DNA from 4 places in the Alteromonas sp. MmMcT2-2 genome. Region 3 is predicted to be linked to each of the others. Evidence: predicted binding sites of a transcription regulator. Region 3 holds the regulator's gene; each other region holds the start of a gene.

Region 1 (3,184 bases), on a different contig from region 3:
AATTACCCCTCAACAATGTTATCGACACCGCTCTCAACTTCTTTAGCATTTTTTTGTTATTTTTCTAATCAACTCTTACCTCACTGATTTTTAAGGGGGTTATTACGAGTAATAAATGTTCATTATGAGTCGAGTAACACATTCAAGATTCGATAGGTGTGGCTTTACGCTAACGTATGTTTTTTATAGAGTGTTTTTTATAGAGAGCAACAATAGATACCTACACTATTATCGGTACTTGCTTTTTTGAACGGGCAGATGATATTACGCCACCGATTTTAAGTCGAAGTGGTGCGTATTTTGCTAGATTCTATTTGAAGCGGTTGATGCTCAACTAAATTTTCGTTTGGCAGGGTATTTCGGTAACAATTAAAAAAACCGAGACATGATGTCCCGGCCAAATTGCTCTAGTTAGGAGATTGAGCAAACTCTGTTTAAGTCTACAAACAAATATTTATTATGATGAGCTGGCCTCTCAACCAAAACTTCTGATTTATGTTAGTAGGCTATTTTGTATGATGACGGCCTTTATGGCCGTCATTTTCAATTAGGAACGACCTCTCAACTTCTTTTCATTATTTTAGATGCCTACCTTATTAACCGCCTAATAAAGATAATGCAGCTTGGGGACGCTGATTAGCCTGAGACAATATTGTCGTCGTAGCTTGTTGTAATATCTGATTACGGGTCAATTCTGCCGTTTCTGCGGCAAAGTCAGTGTCTCTAATACGCGCTCTTGCCGATGAAACGTTTTCCGAAATATTAGCCAAATTTCTTATTGTAGATTGAAACCTATTTTGTACCGCGCCTAATTCAGCTCTCGTTGAACCTATTCTAGATATAGCATTATCTACGTTCGTCATAAGGGCACTAGCACCAGCGGATGTTGTTACATCGTCTGTCAACGATAGATTAGCTGCACTAAAACCAGTTCCTCCCCCAATACCAACGTCAATTGTCTGATTTTCATTGGCACCGACTAAGAAAGTAGCATTGAAACTTCCACTTAGTATCGTTAAACCACCAAACTCGGTATCTGTGCTAATCCGCGTAATCTCATCTTTGAGTGCAGTTACTTCCTGATTCAAAGCAACTCTATCAGCAGTATTATTAATGCCATTTTGCGCTTGAATAGCCAAAGTACGAATGCGTTGAAGTGCGTTAGTAGTTTCTTGTAATGCGCCCTCAGCCGTTTGTGCGAGGGATATGCCATCATTAGCATTACGCTGTGCCTGATCCAGCCCCTGTATTTGCGAAGTAAGTCTATCAGAAATTTGTAAACCAGCGGCATCGTCTGCTGCACTATTAATACGAAAACCTGATGACAGTCTTTCAAACGCCGTACTTAAGTTATTCCCTGATGTAAACAATTGACGCTGTGCGTTTAGTGACGAAACATTAGTATTTACGAACAGACTCATTTTCTTCTCCTAACTATTTAAAATATTAACGCTATTATTATTATTTTGCGCAATCTTTTTGGTATGATTCATGCTTCAAATTTAATGTCAGAATATTCTGACGTTCTATTGGCACACTACCAATAGAGCTTGCTAAAAAGAGAATATTATTCTCTTTGCTAGCTGGTGAGTTTGTGTACTCAGACATCAAACCTCTCACTACCTCCTGGCTTCACTCTCGCCAGTTAGCAGACTTAGCGCGAATCATCGACTCTTTTTATTCATCGGCTTTTCAAAAAATTACTTTAGATGTTCTTATACTGAAAAACATAAAACCTTAAACATTTGTTTTTTAACGAAAATAAAAAATCAAAAAAGTAATAAAAAGAAGTAGAAAAATAAACATTAACCTTATCTTTTGAACCTTGATAAGAAATATGTAACTTTATCTCCCCTTTGTGATAGTTATCGTCCGACAAGTGAGATTGCTTGAGCTTTTTTTATAAAAAAATACACTTTTTTACTTAGACAGGGTTGGGAGCTGGAGTCGATGTGGTTTTGGGGGGAGAAGCGACGAATACCCACATCTTATTAATATGGCCGACTATGTCGGGCTATCAGTATAATCGATAACTTATAGAAAAAGGCCAGTACATACTACTGACCTTCTTTTGCTAGAGCACTACCTCCTAGCATGACTTATGGGGATTGTTAACCTAGAAGTGATAGCGCCGCTTGAGGTCTCTGGTTAGCCTGAGACAGCACGGTTGTGCTCGCTTGCTGAATGATCTGGTTTCTGGTTAAGTTAGCGGTCTCAGCAGCAAAATCGGTATCTCTTATTTGTGCACGTGCTGCAGACACATTCTCTGATATATTGCTAAGATTTCGGTGTTACATCGGCTGCCAACGATAGGTTAGCGGCACTAAAACCAGTACCTCCTCCGATTGCCACATCAATTGTCTGATTTTCATTGGCACCAACTAAGAAACTAGCGTTGAAACTTCCACTCAGTATCGTTAAACCACCAAACTCAGTATCTGTGCTGATCCGTGTGATTTCATCTTTAAGTGCGGTGACTTCTTCATTCAAAGCCACTCTGTCAGCAGTGCTATTGATCCCATTTTGTGCCTGAACGGCAAGAGTACGGATACGCTGAAGTGCATTCGTGGTCTCTTGTAACGCACCTTCCGCAGTTTGTGCAACTGAAATACCATCGTTAGCATTTCGTCTCGCCTGATCTAACCCTTGAATTTGTGAAGTTAAACGATCTGAAATTTGCAGGCCTGCAGCATCATCGGCAGCACTGTTGATGCGGAAGCCTGAAGATAGGCGTTCAAAAGAAGTACTTAGTGAATTTCCAACATCAAAAAGCTGACGCTGGGCATTCAATGAAGATACGTTGGTGTTGACAAATAAAGACATGTTGTCTCTCCTACATTTTGATCCAGCGACGGCTGGCAATCGGGCTAACCGAAATTTTAGTATAAGTAGTCATCAAAACCTGAGGGGTAATTGATGAACTGGCTCTCTCAGAATTTGTATCGACATCAAACAGATTCCCTTTAGGATAAATTACGATATTTTGCCGATAGGCGGTAAAGTGTTGCCGTAAGGTAAAGATAAAACGCCGCATAACTAATGGATTTTTAAGGGAGAATTAGCATAAAGAATAGCTTGAGGCTTTTAGAAAAAAGTTCAAATCTAAGCCAACTGAACATAGTACTTTTAATGAGTCTTACCCAAAATATACACGACGAAAGTAGAAAGGCGCCACTGTGTCATG
Region 2 (3,184 bases), on a different contig from region 3:
CATCATCAAACTCACCCAGTTTATACATAACGTTAATACTGTCAGGAATAAACGCGGTAGGAACTTCCGTGTACTTATCATCAAGAAGCGTTTGTGACGTTGTTAAGTGGCGTTTGGCATCAATCAGTTTGCCGTCTATAGCGCTAATTCTAGCGTTGACGATTGTGCCAAATATATCTACGTCAAAATCTCTGTCCATTTTTTGAAGATGTTCATCAAACTTTCCTCGTTGCAGGGTAAGTAATGCTTCTTGCTGATACTTATTGCGCTGGCGCTTGTCGTCTGCAAACTCTGCGACATCTAAAAGGCTTCGGATAATACCGCACCAGTGTAAACTTGTTTTGTGAACGGTTCGTTTTGATAAATCCCAGATCGCTTGGCTTGAACTCGCTGCCAGCACTAAATCGTCATTTTGCCGACCTATTTCACAGGCTTTGAAATGCCTGGGTAAGGAGTAGGGTGACAGTTTTATTGCTTCTTTTATTGCATCTAGTGCTTTGTCGCCAGCTGTGGTGGCTTGGTGTGCTTGCGCAAGAATATCGTGGGCGTCTGCATTGAACCGGTTACGCTTTAGCGTTCTCTTGGCAATTGAAATCGCTTTCTCATATTCCTTTAAAAGCAAGTAAGTTTTTCCAATAGCTATTTGTGCCCACAGCACGGGTTTTCCGTCAATGTAGTCACGTAACACATCTAGCGATTTATCGGGTTGCTTTATACGCCAGTATAGCTCGACTAATAGCTGTTCACAGTGACCTTTATAGTGGGAAGGGGAGTCAAGTAACGCTTCGATATGGTCGATCGCACTGTTTATTTCACCCTGTTCAACGAGACTAAACGCTTGCTGGAGAAACTGTCTTTTCTGCCACGCACGAACAATACGAGATTTCAGCTGAACTTGAGAAAAGGGCTTAATTAAAAAATCATCGGGTCTACGTTCAATACTGCCCAACACTATCGGTCGAGCGCTATCTGCGCTTATCAGAATGAACACCGATGTGGGACTGATAAGCCTTCGAGTGCGCAACTCTTCAATGAGCTCATAGCCATTTTTGTTGTCAGCTCCCAAATGTAGATCACAAATGACAATATCAAACTTATGCTTTTTACATAGTGATACCGCTTGTTCAGCAGATGACTTCGTAACTACATCAGATGCGCCCATCGAATGCATCAGCCCCTTTAATAAAAGAAGGAAAGGGCGTTGGTCTTCAACAATCAGTACTTGTTTGTTGCTAAATTGCATTTCAAATCCATGAATGAGCGCGCGATTACTTTATAGGAGTATATCTAATTTTAGATAATAAGCTTAAGAAAAACATTATCTTGCCGAAAACATAAGTATACATATGAAGTTGTAAATAAGAATGTCGCAAGAAACTGTCGAAGCTCGTGAGCAAATACCTATTGACCCCAGTATATACTGGGAGCGCAGTGGTGTGCTTGCTAAAGCATCTGCGCAGGGAGCGTTGTTCTCTTTATATCTTGCTATGCAGCAACATAGTGTTGCCGAGCCATTTGAAATTGAAGCGGTAGCGTCAGAATCTGATGATAAAAGCAGCATCGAATCCAAGCTTGCATCGTTAAATTATTATAGAAGGCCATCGCTAGCTGCTAATGAAAGCGAATGGGGCAGAATGCGCGTTTTGTCTGAGTTAGTATCTCAAGACTATGCGGCAGCAAGGTTATATTTAAGTATGAATCCCTCTCCACTTTCACAAACTGATGATGCTAAACGTCTACCCGACGATGTAGTAGATAATTGTAGTTTGGCAACACAAAAGCGGTTGAAAAAGGAATACACTAACACCGTGAAGGAAGATAATACGCTGCTATACGATATCCTTTCATCACAAGATAAAGAATTCCATTCACAACAAGAAAATTCGTCACACTTCACATCTTTTGAGAATATTGCATAGCAGTTTTTTCAATTCGTTGTTGCGGACTAAGTTTGGGTTGACGGAGGAGCGCTAATTCGTATCCGCCCTAGTTTTTATAATTCCTTTTTGTTATATTGCGCGCCGCATTTTTGCACTGGTCTTACGCTCCAATCAGCAAAGGTTAAAATATGTCTAAATATATTGTATGCGCAATGTATAAATTTGTTGCGCTTGAAAACTTCAAAGAAATCCGCCACCCGCTTCTCGAAACAATGGAAGCTAATGGCATTAAAGGTACACTTCTTCTTGCCCACGAAGGGATAAACGGTACGGTTTCTGGTACTCGCGAAGGTATCGACGCATTACTTGCTTATTTAAACAGCGACGAGCGTATTAATCCTATTTCTTGCAAAGAGTCTCTTCACGATGAACAGCCGTTCTATCGCACCAAGGTAAAACTGAAAAAAGAAATTGTGACCATGGGCGTTGAGGGTATCGACCCTCGCAAAACCGTTGGTACTTACGTAAAACCTAAAGACTGGAACGCACTTATTAGCGACCCAGATGTTACGGTTATTGACACGCGAAACGGTTATGAAATTGAAATTGGTACGTTCAAACACGCTATCGACCCTAAAACCGAAACGTTTCGTGAGTTTCCTGAATACGTAGCGAAAGAGCTCGACCCGTCAAAAAATAAAAAAGTGGCTATGTTCTGCACCGGTGGTATTCGCTGTGAAAAATCGACGGCTTACTTGAAAGAGCAGGGGTTTGACGAGGTTTATCACTTAGAAGGCGGTATTCTACAGTACCTTGAAGATGTACCGAAAGAAGAGTCGTTGTGGGAAGGCGATTGCTTTGTATTCGATAATCGCGTTGCAGTTAACCACGACTTAGAGAAAAGCCATTATGAGCAGTGCTACGCGTGCAGACTTCCAATTACTGAAGAAGACAAGCAGAGTGATAAGTATGAGCCGGGTGTTAGCTGCCCACACTGCTTTGGTACCCATACCGACGATCAAATTGCTCGCTTTAGAGAACGTGAAAAACAGGTTCAGCTGGCAAAAGAGCGTCAACAAGAGCACGTAGGAACGGAAGCGCGTTTGACCATGGAACAAAAGCGTCAGGAAAAAGCAGAAGCTCAACGTTTACGCGCACTTAAAGCAAAAGAAAATCAGGCGTAGACAGCTAGAAAGAAGGGCGTTACACTCGTGCTTATTGCAGTTGAAATAAGGAAAGCGAGTGAGCACTCAACTTTCAGAATCTAAAATTGAAGAAATTAGAAAGGACTTCAGCTTTTTCGA
Region 3 (3,184 bases):
CACCAAAAATATTCTCATCTGGAGATTCCGGGCGACTTAGTTTGTGTAATAAGTCTACTAGGTGTGCATCTGCTGGCTCTAATGGATCCCGAGCTTTCACTCGTTCAAACATTTCAACCACCACATCTGTGGCTTGCAGAATAATATCCATCAGTTCAGGGGTTAGTGTTCGTTGACCGTTACGCATTACGTCAAAGACGTTTTCCGCACCGTGACAAATTTCTACTAACTCGGTAAGAGACAGGAACCCTGCTCCCCCTTTAACTGTGTGATAACCACGGAAAATTGCATTTAGCAAATCCGCATCTTCAGGATTGTTCTCAAGATCAACGAGCTGTTCTTGTAATTGTTCAAGTATCTCTCCAGCCTCAACTAGAAAGTCCTGTAATATATCCTCGTCAACATCAAACGACATGCGCCCGCTCCCCTAAAAACCTAAGCTAGACAGAAGATCATCTACATCATCTTGGCCTGACACGACGTCGTCGCGCTTATCGGCATCAATGATAGGGCCTTCTGCCTCTACACCATCAACCTTATCGGCCTTAACGCTAGATGGTTTAGTTTGTTCTGCACCGTCGCGTTCACCAAACATGGTAAGCATGTTAACTAAGCTGTCTTCCACTTCTTTAACCAAGTCGATAACGCGGCGAATAACCTGACCAGTTAAGTCTTGATAACCTTGAGCCATCAATACTTCTGTAAGTAACTGTGTAAGTTTAGCTGACTGTGCCGAACCTTCTTCCAACAATTCGTCTAAGTCTGCGCATAAAGCCTTGAATTCACCCAACTCTATTTGGCGATTCATCAGCTTCTTCCACTCAGGCATAACCTTTTCGATGCGCGCCGACAGCATTTCAGCTATAGGCATGCTCGCTTCAACGGCATCCATAGTAGTATTAGCAGCTTTTTCAGTTTCTTCAATTACGTAGGTTAGGCGGGATTGTGCATCGGGAATATCATCGGTCGCGAGATTTTTAATGCGGTCGTCTATTTGGAAATTATTCAGCGCGTCATGGAGCTGACGCGTCAGTTTCCCTACTTCAGCAAATAACTCAACGTTTTCTTTCATTGAGGCCGCTTCTAGTAGGGCATTGGCTGAAGCGTTGTCACCCTCTTCAAGGTAGGTGACAAGCTGTTTTGCTTCTTCCAACGAAATTGGAACGTTTACATTCGTTGACATCCAGTAAACCTCATTTCTCTGGTGAGCGTCTGGATCAACCTAAACGTTCGAATATTTTATCTAATTTTTCTTTAAGTGTTGCTGCAGTGAACGGCTTAACAACGTAGCCATTAACACCTGCTTGCGCGGCGGCAACAATTTGCTCTTTCTTCGCTTCAGCAGTAACCATAAGTACTGGTAGGTGCTTGAGCTTGTCATCGGCTCTAATCGCGCGAAGCAAGTCAATACCCTGCATTCCAGGCATGTTCCAATCGGTAACTACGAAATCGAAATCACCTTGCTGCAACATAGGCAATGCAGTACTTCCGTCATCCGCTTCCTGGATGTTGGAAAAACCCAAATCTTTAAGTAGGTTTTTGATGATACGTCTCATGGTAGAAAAATCATCGACCACGAGAATTTTCATGCTTTTGTCCAAAATAGCCTCCAGTGAGGGGTTAATTGTTATTAATTTCTATTCTTCGTCAGCTTGCCACGACTTCATTCGTGATTTGAGTTTTAACATGGCCTGACTGTGAATTTGACTGACTCTCGATTCACTTACATCAAGAACCTCACCAATTTCTCTTAGGTTCAGCTCTTCATCATAATACAGCGAAAGTACAATCGCTTCTCTTTCAGGTAATGTCGTAATTGCATGGGCAAGCGCTTTTTGGAAAGCGCCTTGCATCAAATCTTCCAGTGGTGCGTCGCTACCTCGATTTTGCTCTGTCGAAATAACATCTTCTGACACACCTAAATCTTCAATACCTACCAGCTTTCCGGCATTTACTTCATTAAGCATTTGGTGATAGTCCTGCAAGCTTACATTAAGCTTATCAGCAATATCAGAATCTCTAGCATCTCGGCCTGTTTCGCTTTCTACTTGCGAAATTGCTTCAGTGATCGCTCGGCCATTTCGGTGGACTGAACGCGGTGTCCAATCCCCTTTGCGAATTTCATCTAGCATAGCACCGCGAATGCGAATACCGGCAAACGTTTCAAAGCTGGCTCCTTTTGAACCATCAAAGTTTCGCGCGGCTTCTAATAATCCAATCATGCCTGATTGAATTAAATCGTTTACAAGAACACTAGCAGGCAATCGCGCTATCAAGTGATGCGCTATACGCTTAACCAATGGCGCATGTCTTTCGACTAACTGCGCTTTATCGGTTTGTTGTTGATACGCGGCTGCCTTGCTGTTCAACGCTGACTTCCTACGGCTTTTTCTGCGACTAATTGTTCAATGAAAAACTCTAAATGGCCACCTGGCTGCGCTGGAATAGGCCATGTTAAGGCTTTACTTGCCAACTGTGTTATTGCAACGGCTGCCGGTGAACCTGGGTAAGCATCGACAATGGCTGTTTGTTTACGCACTGCTTTACGAATGTTCTCGTCAAACGGTACAGTCGCCACTAATTCTAGTGCAACATCTAAAAAACGCCCTGTCACTTTGCTTAATTTACTAAATAGCTCTTGGCCTTCTCGCACGTCGCGCACCATATTAGCCACAACTTTGAAGCGGAAAACACCGTGCTCTCTATTCAGAATTTTTATCAATGCATACGCATCTGTCAATGAAGTAGGCTCGTCACACACAACGACCATGATGTCTTGTGAGGCTTTTGAAAAGCTCAACACCATGTCTGAAATACCTGCCGCTGTATCAACGATAAGTACGTCAATTTGCGAGCGTAGCTCACTAAATGCACGAATTAGGCCCGCGTGTTGCGTTGGCGACAATTCTGCCATCGACTGCGTACCTGATGTGGCAGGGGCAATCTTTATTCCGTGCGGACCGGTCACTAATACTTCATCAAGTGTACATTCGCCGGAAAGCACGTGGGATAAGTTTTTCTCAACACGCAAACCTAACATAACGTCTACGTTAGCAAGACCGAGGTCCGCATCGAGAACCATTACACGTTTACCTTGCTTCGCCATGGCGATAGCGGTGTTCAATGTAATGTTTGTTTTACCTACGCCACCTTTGCCACCGGTGACGGCGATTACTTTGATTAA
Region 4 (3,184 bases), on a different contig from region 3:
TGCAGTGAGTTGAGACATCACTAAACACAGCAAAACTACACAGCCTTGCATAGCGAAAATCCAACCTCGTCGTTGACCTAATAGTGGGGGCTTGATTTTGTCGACAAGCGGAGACCAGAGGAAATTAAAAGAGTATGTCGCGAAAATAATGCCGAATAAGCCGATGGCCGAGCGAGACAAACCTTCATCTTTGAGCCAAGCAGATAGCACTGAACCAATCATGATCCAAGGGAAGCCACTGGAAATGCCGAAAAGAAATATACTGAGGTATCGTTTGTCGTTAAACGTTTTTAAAGCGTTGAGCAAAACTGCGGCCTTAGGCAAGAATACAAAAGCATATTGAGCCATGAACCACAGTGAGAAGCAATAACGCGTTGAAGTGAAAGTTTTACTATGGACGAATGCCTACGCAGTCGAGTGGGCAATGACCCAAACCTTCAAGGAAATTCACGCAGTTATTTAGTTCATCTACAAGAAACTGGTCGTTAATTAGCTTATCTTCATTCCAATAATGCACTTGGTGAAGTAAATGCCAAAAAACTCGTTCTTTTTGTGTGTAGGGCTGCGTTAAGGTGTAATCAATTTGCCCCCATTCTTCCATACTATCCCAAAAGAATAGCTCGATCTCCTCGATAGGAAGCTCTCCTTGCCAAAATGCTCTCAAATAGAAACACAGCTGCTTTGCTTTGTTATCTACGAAATCTTGAACACTCACAAGTAACTCAACCGTTTATGTTTGCTAAAAGTATTATAGTTCATAACAATCTTACTGCTTAGGACAGAGGCTTGCTATTTACACCATTAAATTTAGGTAATTGTTTTGGATACTAATTTAGCGTAATCGGTAAATTATCGAATTACCAGCCTAGGTGGCGAGTCCAACCAATAGTACTATTTGCAACTATCTGAATATGAGGGGGTTTCTGAAACTCCTTTATACTAAAGGCTAATAAATTGCTGGGGATAATTATTTGCCGATAGTGCATTTTTAGTGCGTTTTTTGCGCTAATCTTTCGTTTTTGCGTGGTACTGTTCGCCCAATCGTTAAATCCACTTAGTGACAGATCCAATATTGGAAAGCTGGACTGCGCTATATTATCTATAACTAATGTATTCGTTGATTCTTCTGGCCAAAAAGGTGAAATGGCTACGAAAGTGTCTGGATGAAGTTGAGGCTGTTGCTCTACGACGGACAAGTAAGTTGTGGCCAGCATGCCTTGTGCAATGACCATACGGTAGCCTGAATTGTCTTGTAAATAATTATTCAATGCATTGAGTTGTAAACTCAGTGCTGAAGTTGCTGATTCGAAATTGAGATACTGCGTAAGTTGATTACTTCTGGGGTGGATATTTTGGGCTGACATAGACGTAGTTTCAGAGTCTGATATGTCGGTGTTTGTAGATTCAGCAGGTAGGTTCTGCTGGGAAGTGACATTGACCGGCAAATTAAACGGACTTATCACTACATTCCAGCCTTTTTCTGCAAGCATGTTGGCAAGGCTATTTCCCTGCGCGAGCGTAAGGCTAGAGGGAAAAGGCTCGGTGAGTATGATAGCCACACCCAAAGGTAATGGTGTTTGCGCTTCAATTTCAATAATTGGGGATTCAACTTCTCCAATCATCAAAGGTTTCACTTCTCCAGGCAGATAGGCGTGACTAACATCTGTGAAAAAGTCACAGTGAGCTGTCATAGGCAATAGCGAAACAATAACAGCAAATGTTAAAAGGAGAGCGTGCCTTTTCATAAAATGTGGTTTGCCTTTACCTTAATCTGGATCTATTCAGCTTTGACAGCATCAAATTAATTCGTACATCAAGCGTATACGAAGGTTATCGGCAGGGTGCGTTAAAACTAAAATGGAGTCTATTGATAAAGTTGAGTAGCGTTAGAACGCTACTCAATACTTTCTGAGAGCGGCTTTGGGCAAAACGGACTAAAAGGGATGGCGACATTAAAGTGCAGCCAATGCCCAAGTGTCGGGTGCGAAAGACTCAAGCTTTCAGCATGAAGCTGTAAACGAGGCGCCATGGATAACGCTTCTTCATGGGCATAGAGTCTATCTCCCAAAATAGGGTGACCCAAAGCAAGCATATGTACTCGCAGTTGGTGAGAGCGACCGGTAATAGGATAAAGGGCAACGAGAGAATAGGGTCGCTCTTTTTCATCCAGTGTGCGCTCAATGACGTCAAAGTGCGTTACGGCTTTTTTACCGCGCTCGAAGTCTACCATTTGCTTTGGCCTGTTTGGCCAGTCGCAAATAAGGGGAAGGTTAACCTCTCCGCTGTCTTGTTCTACATGCCCATGAACACGTGCGAAGTAGCGCTTTTTAGTTTGACGTAACTCAAACTGTTTCGAGATATGGCGATGGCTATCTTTATTAAGCGCCAGCACCAAAATACCCGAAGTCGCCATGTCTAAGCGATGCACTACTGTGGCGGTGGGGTACACACGGTTCACCCGGCTAATCAGCGAGTCGCGGTGCTCTAATGCTTTGCCCGGAACGCTCAATAGCCCGCTAGGTTTATGCGCAACCACCATGTCCTCATCTTGATACAAAATATCAAGATAAGGTGTCATCGGTGGGTTATAAACAAAACTTGGGTTCGCCATTATGTACTCGTTACTTCACAGTCGCTTTTGAATGTTTAACCTTTCGAGGTTACGGGTTATTTACCACAATACGAATGGCGTCCAGCTGAACATCTGCATCCTGAATTACTTTATCAAGGGCGCTCATTTGCGTTTCAATAAACTCTATTTCGCTGTCACGTACTGCAGGGTTACGTTTTTGAAGATCGCGTAAGCGCTGTATTTCTTCGTTAAGCGTGCTGTGCATGCTGTTAAGTGCGTCGTGTTGCTTTTGGTTGGCTTGCTGATGGGCAAGCTTACGCGCCTTTTCAATGGCAAGCTCAAGCGGCTGTTGCAAGGCTTTTAGAAGTTGAGCCGAGATCTTACGTCCAATTTTACGCTTAACGTCGAAGCTCAATTCAGACGGGTTTCCTTGCGCATCTAAACACACTCGCACGGGCGTTTGAGGTAAGAAGCGACCCAACTGAAGCGCTTTAGGCGCTTGCGCTTGCAGCACAAACAACGCCTCAACCCAATAAGCGCCTTTTGGCAAAGACGGCTCGGCAATGAAGCCCATGCTGCTCTTTCCGTGTACGTCGGTGAGTACTACGTCCA

Evidence for each region. Region 3 encodes FliA, which starts transcription of late flagellar genes. Its sites were predicted from a motif close to CTAAAGNTNNNNNNNNNNNNGCCGATA; they were not measured.
Region 1: a site for FliA is predicted at 1,683-1,709, ahead of MHM99_RS20395 (flagellin). Genes of this name have one in related genera too.
Region 2: a site for FliA is predicted at 1,306-1,332, ahead of MHM99_RS12825 (VC2046/SO_2500 family protein). Genes of this name have one in related genera too.
Region 4: a site for FliA is predicted at 1,832-1,858, ahead of MHM99_RS02350 (DUF3530 family protein). Genes of this name have one in related genera too.

What each region holds. Positions count from the first base shown of each region.
Region 1 covers NZ_JAKRFA010000081.1:449-3,632, reverse strand. Annotated here, with positions in the region: gene MHM99_RS20395 (flagellin) at 597-1,421, opposite strand; partial or broken gene MHM99_RS20390 (flagellin) at 2,112-2,823, opposite strand.
Region 2 covers NZ_JAKRFA010000020.1:63,214-66,397, reverse strand. Annotated here, with positions in the region: gene MHM99_RS12830 (response regulator) at 1-1,243, opposite strand, end outside; gene MHM99_RS12825 (VC2046/SO_2500 family protein) at 1,365-1,919, shown strand; gene MHM99_RS12820 (rhodanese-related sulfurtransferase) at 2,069-3,064, shown strand; gene MHM99_RS12815 (EF-hand domain-containing protein) at 3,123-3,184, shown strand, end outside.
Region 3 covers NZ_JAKRFA010000007.1:101,442-104,625, forward strand. Annotated here, with positions in the region: gene MHM99_RS06415 (chemotaxis protein CheA) at 1-415, opposite strand, end outside; gene MHM99_RS06420 (protein phosphatase CheZ) at 428-1,183, opposite strand; gene cheY (chemotaxis response regulator CheY) at 1,218-1,601, opposite strand; gene MHM99_RS06430 (RNA polymerase sigma factor FliA) at 1,638-2,369, opposite strand; gene MHM99_RS06435 (MinD/ParA family protein) at 2,366-3,184, opposite strand, start outside.
Region 4 covers NZ_JAKRFA010000002.1:43,264-46,447, reverse strand. Annotated here, with positions in the region: gene MHM99_RS02360 (MFS transporter) at 1-348, opposite strand, end outside; gene MHM99_RS02355 (hypothetical protein) at 392-715, opposite strand; gene MHM99_RS02350 (DUF3530 family protein) at 858-1,745, opposite strand; gene rluA (bifunctional tRNA pseudouridine(32) synthase/23S rRNA pseudouridine(746) synthase RluA) at 1,895-2,611, opposite strand; gene rapA (RNA polymerase-associated protein RapA) at 2,661-3,184, opposite strand, start outside.